3 regions of the Vibrio cidicii genome follow, and region 1 is predicted to be linked to each of the others. Evidence: predicted binding sites of a transcription regulator. Region 1 holds the regulator's gene; each other region holds the start of a gene.
What was found. Region 1 encodes MetJ, which represses methionine synthesis genes. Its sites were predicted from a motif close to TTAGACNTNTANANGTCTAA; they were not measured.
Positions count from the first base shown of each region.

Region 2: metN (methionine ABC transporter ATP-binding protein MetN) is a predicted target of MetJ. The motif match lies at 1,341-1,360, and genes of this name have one in related genera.
Region 3: metE (5-methyltetrahydropteroyltriglutamate--homocysteine S-methyltransferase) is a predicted target of MetJ. The motif match lies at 1,025-1,044, and genes of this name have one in related genera.

Region 1 covers NZ_CP035921.1:1,383,938-1,386,203, reverse strand. Annotated here, with positions in the region: gene EWA64_RS07305 (malic enzyme-like NAD(P)-binding protein) at 1-999, shown strand, start outside; gene metJ (met regulon transcriptional regulator MetJ) at 1,126-1,443, opposite strand; gene EWA64_RS07295 (O-succinylhomoserine (thiol)-lyase) at 1,653-2,266, shown strand, end outside.
Region 2 covers NZ_CP035921.1:2,489,627-2,491,892, forward strand. Annotated here, with positions in the region: gene EWA64_RS12430 (methionine ABC transporter permease) at 1-220, opposite strand, end outside; gene metN (methionine ABC transporter ATP-binding protein MetN) at 210-1,244, opposite strand; gene gmhB (D-glycero-beta-D-manno-heptose 1,7-bisphosphate 7-phosphatase) at 1,515-2,081, shown strand; gene treR (trehalose operon repressor TreR) at 2,121-2,266, shown strand, end outside.
Region 3 covers NZ_CP035921.1:2,959,878-2,962,143, forward strand. Annotated here, with positions in the region: gene EWA64_RS14500 (DUF4250 domain-containing protein) at 1-39, shown strand, start outside; gene EWA64_RS14505 (LysR substrate-binding domain-containing protein) at 48-959, opposite strand; gene metE (5-methyltetrahydropteroyltriglutamate--homocysteine S-methyltransferase) at 1,221-2,266, shown strand, end outside.

The DNA.
Region 1 (2,266 bases):
CCGCTGGCGTCTAAGCCAGTCATGGAAGGGAAAGCGTTACTGTTCAAACGCTTTGCAGGATTAGACTCGATCGATATCGAAGTAAAACACCGCACCATCGATGAGTTTGTCGATACCGTTGCCAACATCGCCGACACCTTTGGTGGCATCAACCTTGAAGACATCAAAGCGCCAGACTGTTTTGAGATCGAGAAACGCCTGATTGAGCGTTGTGATGTGCCGGTTTTCCATGATGACCAGCACGGCACCGCGATTGTGACGGCGGCGGGCATGCTCAATGCGATCGAGCTGCAAGGCAAAAAACTCAACGAATGTGTGATTGTGTGTTTGGGCGCGGGCGCGGCGGCGGTGGCGTGTATGGAACTGTTGATCAAATGCGGCGCGATGCGTGAGAAGATCTACATGCTGGATCGCAAAGGCGTGATCCATACCCGTCGTGATGATCTCAACGAATACAAGCAGCTGTTTGCCAATAACACCGACAAACGCACGCTGGAAGATGTGATTTCTGGCGCGGATCTCTTCTTGGGGGTGTCAGGTCCAAACCTAATGCCTGCAGAAGCGCTGAAACTGATGGCTGATAAGCCAGTGGTGTTTGCTTGTTCAAACCCAGACCCCGAGATCAAGCCAGAACTGGCACACCAAGTGCGTGACGATTTGATCATGGGAACGGGCCGCAGTGACTATCCAAACCAAGTGAACAACGTGTTGTGCTTCCCGTTTATTTTCCGCGGTGCATTGGATGTTCGCGCCAGCGAAATCAACGATGAGATGAAACTGGCGGCGGTGGATGCGATTCGTCAATTGGCGAAAGAACCGGTTCCTGCGGAAGTGTTGAAAGCGGCGGGCGTCGACAGCTTAGAGTTCGGTCCGCACTACATCATTCCAAAACCGATGGACCCACGTCTGCTACCGCGCGTAGCGAAAGCAGTCGCACAAGCGGCGGTCGATTCTGGTGTAGCGCGCATCGCGATGCCAGAGAACTACATGGCGCAATAAGCCAAACGTGACTTTTAACCAGTCAGAAAAACGGGACGCCAAGGCGTCCCGTTTTTATTGCTATTCTTTTTATTTCTATTTTTGGCTTGGCAGTCAGCCTCTTCCCCCGAACTGACCAGCCAATCCTTAGTCGTCGTAGGCTTCGAACTCGATGCCCATCGCCGTCATCAGCGCTTTCGCTTCAGTTGGAATGTCATCTGGTCGGTCTTTACGCAGATCTTCATCGGTCGGCAATGGCTGGCCTGTGTACGCATGCAGGAAGGCTTCGCACAGCAGTTCACTATTGGTTGCGTGGCGCAGGTTATTAATTTGACGACGAGTTCGTTCATCGGTCAGCACTTTCAGCACTTTTAATGGGATAGATACAGTGATCTTTTTTACCTGTTCGCTCTTTTTCCCATGCTCTGCGTATGGACTTATGTAGTCGCCATTCCAGTCGGCCATTGCGCACCTTTAGTCGTTATTGTTGGTTAATAAAATAATAGGCGCAGATTGTAGCTGGATTTACCGCCATAAGCAAAGACATATGGACGTCTAGAAGTGTTGACGTCTTAAATTTTGCTGGTTAAAGTGGCGGATAAAAGGAATGGATGACGCTGAAACAACAGTAGCCCATTCCTGATCAGAATGCATCTTTGGAGAAAGGAAACACTATGAGCACTCGCAAGCCCGCTACCATCGCCGTTCGAACTGGTATTGAGTCAGACAGTCAGTTCCGTGCTGTCGTTCCCCCCATTTACCTTTCGACCAACTACGGCTTTCCAGCCTTTGGCGAAGTGCCTAAGTACGACTATACCCGTTCGGGCAACCCCAACCGTGGCTTGCTGGAGCAGGCGCTGTATGAGTTGGAGTCGGGCCAAGGGGCGGTGGTGACCAACTGTGGCACGTCGGCGCTTAACTTGTGGGTCTCTGCGTTTTTGTCGCCAAACGATCTGATTGTCGCTCCGCACGACTGCTACGGCGGTACGTATCGCTTGTTCAATACCCGCGCTAACAAAGGTGATTTCAAGGTGCGCTTTGTGGATCAATCCGACCCAGCGGCGCTGGAGGCAGCCTTGGCGCTCAAGCCCAAACTGCTGCTGATTGAAACCCCCTCCAACCCGTTGGTGCGCGTGGTCGACATTGCGGCCGTGTGTGAAAAGGCGCATCGCGTTGGCGCGCTGGTGGCGGTCGACAACACCTTCCTTACTCCGGTTTATCAAAAGCCGTTAGAGCTGGGCGCGGATTTCGTGATTCACTCCACCACCAAATACATTAATGGCCATTC
Region 2 (2,266 bases), 1.1 Mb from region 1:
CCGAACGGCCTACGTTGACGATGGCGCCAAGGATTTTGTTGAGCTTGGTGTTTTCCAACAAACCACCTTTTTTACTGGTGTGCAGAATCACGCCAAGGGGAATGCCAATCGCAAAACCGACTACGCCAGCCACCGCCACCATGTACAAGGTTTGCCAAGTTGCGCCCAGCAGGAGATCGCCATTTAAACTCAACCACTGTGCAATCGTATTAAAGGACATAACCCAGTACCTCCACTTTTACGTTATGTTCGCGCAAAAATTCCAGTGCGGCGTTGTCGTCTTCTTCATTGCCAAACAGCTCAGCGACCATCATGCCGAACTTGACACCGCCTGCGTAATCGAGATCAGAGCTGAGTATGCTGATATCAATATTGAATTTACGCGAGATCTGAGACACCAGCGGCGCGTCCACTGTCGCTCCGGTAAATTCCAGCCTAACCAGTGGGTAGCTGCCTTCAACGCGATTTGGCTGCAAGCGTGCTTGGTAATCTTCCGGAATGGAGAGATCCAAGGTAGAGCGAATAAACGCGTGCGCCAGTTCGGTTTTCGGATGGGCGAAGATCTCGCCAACCGTGCCTTTTTCAACCAGTTCGCCGTCACCGATGATCGCCACTTCGTGACAGATGCTTTTCACCACATCCATCTCATGCGTAATAAGCAGCATGGTGATTTTCAGTTTGCGGTTGATCTCTTTCAGCAGTTCCAAAATCGATTGCGTGGTTGCGGGATCGAGTGCGCTGGTGGCTTCGTCGCACAACAGCACTTTCGGATCGCTCGCCAAAGCGCGGGCAATCGCGACGCGCTGCTTTTGCCCGCCGCTGAGATTGGCCGGGTAACTTTCCTGTTTGTCCGATAAGCCAACCAGTTTGAGCAACTGCGTTACTTTCTCTTTGATCTGTTCTTTGCTCTTGCCCGCCAGTTCCAGTGGCAGGGCAACGTTGTCAAACACGCTGCGCGAGGAAAGCAGATTAAAATGCTGGAAAATCATGCCAATATTGCGGCGTGCTTCGCCCAGTTGCGCTTTGCTGAGGGTAGTGAGGTCAACGCCGTCCACCACAATGCGGCCGCTGCTTGGCGCTTCGAGCATGTTGACGCAGCGGATCAGCGTGCTTTTCCCTGCACCCGATGATCCGATAACACCAAAAATGGTGCCTTCTGCGATATGTAAGTTGATGTTTTTCAAAGCATGTATTTCCTTACTGCCTTGATAAAACACTTTATTTACCTGACTAATTTCAATCATTTTTATACCTGTGCAGGGACAACAGAATAATATTTTGAGCGCTGGCTCACTTTTCAGATGATGCTATGGCTTTCACGTTTTCAAGTCAATAGATATTTTTACGTCTAGACGTCCAAACGTTTAGCGGTTTACCAATCAAATCGTCATTAGATAGAGAAGAATAGTCTATGCAGAGCGATTGAGTTGGCTGTATGGCAGTTGAAACTCGCAAACGTCGCCTTTTCGGTTATAATCGCGCTTTAAATTACCCTGTTGACAGAGATATAGATTTTGGCCAAACCAGCTGTTTTTTTAGATCGTGATGGCGTGATTAACGTCGATCATGGGTATGTTCACGATGAGCATGATTTCGAATACATTGATGGTGTATTCGCAGCGACCAAAGCCCTGCAAGAGATGGGCTACTTACTGGTTTTGGTCACCAACCAGTCGGGGATAGCGCGTGGTAAGTTTAGTGAAGATCGCTTTCTCTCTTTGACTCAATGGATGGATTGGAATTTCGCTGACAACGGGGTTGAGTTCGACGGCATCTATTATTGCCCGCATCATGCCGAGCACGGTATTGGCGACTACAAGCAAGATTGTGACTGCCGCAAGCCTAAGCCGGGCATGTTTATCTCAGCGCGTGATTTCTTGAAGATCGATATGGCCAACTCGATCATGGTGGGCGACAAAGCGGAAGATATGATGGCCGCTGACGCGGCTGGTGTCGGCACCAAGTTATTGGTGAAGACCGGAAAACCGCTCACAGAGCAAGGCGAGGCGCTGGCAACGGCGGTGCTGGAGAGCATCCGTGAGGTGCCCGAGTACGTGAAACAACATCTCAAAGGTCGCTAAGCGGCCTTTTTCTTCTGCAATGAGTGATCTTGACTCGATATGAATAAAAAGCTGACCATTTTAGACATCGCACGTTTGTCCGGCGTAGGGAAATCCACCGTGTCGCGAGTTCTGACCAATGACCCTAAAGTCAAACCAGAAACGCGTGCCAAAGTGGAGGAAGTGATTGCGGCGTCGGGCTATGT
Region 3 (2,266 bases), 1.6 Mb from region 1:
GATCCACTGACCAACCAGTTTAAATCTTACTCACGCTGAGCGATTTTCTAAGCCATCTTGATACCATCAAGGTGGCTTTTGCATTGCTGGCGTGCGGTGGCAAAGAAAGCTTGCAGATAGCGCTTCTCTTTGTCGCTATTGCGCGTTGCGGCAAACAAGCGACGCCACAAGCCCTTGCCCAGCGGGATGCTGGTAATGAGTCCTTGTCGGGAAAATTCGCTAATCGCCCAGTTTGGCAACGCAGCCACGCCCAGACCCGCCGACACCATCTGCACCAACATCAATGTGTTATCTGCTTGCTTCCATTTCGCCGGCTCTACGCCAGCGGGGGCCAGAAAGTGTTTGACCACGTCTAAGCGCTGCTTTTGCACCGGGTAAGTCAGCATGGTTTGATCCGCCAGATCGCTTGGTTCTAAGCGTGTTTTATTTGCCAATGAGTGATTGGTGGCGGTGATAAGTCGCATCTCAAAATCAAACAGAGGCTCATAGTGGATTTCACCGCGCGGTTGAATATCTGAAGTGATCACCAAATCCAATTCGCCCGCCATCAGCGCAGGTAAAGGTTCAAAACCAAAACCCGATGAGAAATCGAGAGTCACGCTCGGCCACGTTAGTTGATACTCTTTCAAAGCAGGCATCAGCCATTGAAAACAGGAGTGGCACTCGATCGCCATATGTAAACGGCCATTCACATCCTCTTTTAGGCTAGCAAGCTCGTTTTCGGCTCGGGCAAGTTTGGGCAAAACCTCGTCGGCGACGCGCAGTAAAATCTCCCCTTCGGAAGTAAATTTTACTGGACGTGTTTTACGCAAAAATAACTGACCACCTATCCTTGCCTCAAGATCCTTGATCTGATGGGAGAGGGCGGATTGAGTGAGGTGCAGCGCCGTTGCTGTCGCGGTGAGTGAGCCAGTATCGCGTAGCGATGTCAGGGTTTTTAAGTGTTTCAACTCGATCATGAATCCCTCTCATCTTCCTTGCTGTGTGCATGAGTCTTTGTAACTTACCTGGATTTTTTGGAGCTGTAAACATCTAGACGTCTATTTGTTTTGTGTCGACGTTTAGTTGGGTCATGAATTTTTTTAATAAACAAGTTGAATATTTGGCGCTTGTTCCATGGTTGGATTGGCGAGATAGTTTAGCCATCTGGACATCCTGACGGGATACAAACCAAATTATCGAACAACGAATAGACCAAGCATAGAAAAAGGAATAAGACCATGACGACCACAACGCACATCCTCGGCTACCCACGTATTGGTGAAAAACGAGAACTCAAGTTTGCGCAAGAAAAGTACTGGCGCGGAGAGATTGACCAAACCGAGCTGAAGCAAGTCGGCGCTCAGCTACGTCAGCAGAACTGGCAAGTGCAAAAAGAAGCAGGGCTGAGCTACGCCACCGTTGGTGATTTTGCTTGGTATGACCATGTGCTGACCACCACACTACTGCTTGGCCATGTGCCGAAACGTCATCGTCATGGTTTTCCTGATCTCGATACCTTGTTTCGTGTTGGCCGCGGTCAATCGCAGTCCGCCTGTGGCTGTCATGGCGCAGCAGCATCGGACATGACCAAATGGTTTAATACTAACTATCACTATATCGTTCCGGAATTTAGCCGCGATGATACGTTTGAGGTGAGCTGGCCACAGCTGTTTGAAGAGGTCAATGAAGCGATTCAAGCTGGGCATAAGGTTAAACCCGTGCTGCTTGGCCCGCTAAGCTACCTCTATTTGGGTAAAGAGGTAGAAGAAGGTTTCGAGCGTCTGACGTTGCTTCCCCGTCTGCTTAGCGCTTATCAGGCGATTTTGGCCAAGCTGGCAAAACAAGGAGTGACATGGGTACAAATTGACGAGCCTATTCTGGCACTTGAGCTGGAAAAGCCGTGGCTGGACTCCTTCAAGTTGGCCTATCAAGTGATCCGTGGTGAGGTCAAAGTGCTGCTGACGACTTATTTCGATGCCGTGACCGATTGCTTAGAGCGAGTGGTGGCACTTGACGTGGACGGTTTACATATCGACCTTGCCGCGGCCCCTGAACAACTGGACGAGGTGCTTGAGCTATTGCCAGCGCATTGGGTGCTGTCGGTCGGTGTGGTCAATGGTCGCAACGTGTGGCGCTCTGATCTCGCAGCGCAATACCAACGCTTGCTGCCTGTGAAAGCGCAGCTTGGTGAACGTTTGTGGGTTGCGAGTTCCTGCTCACTGCTGCACAGTCCGGTGGATTTAGATCTTGAGCCAGCCTTAAATGAAGAAGTACGCAGTTGGTT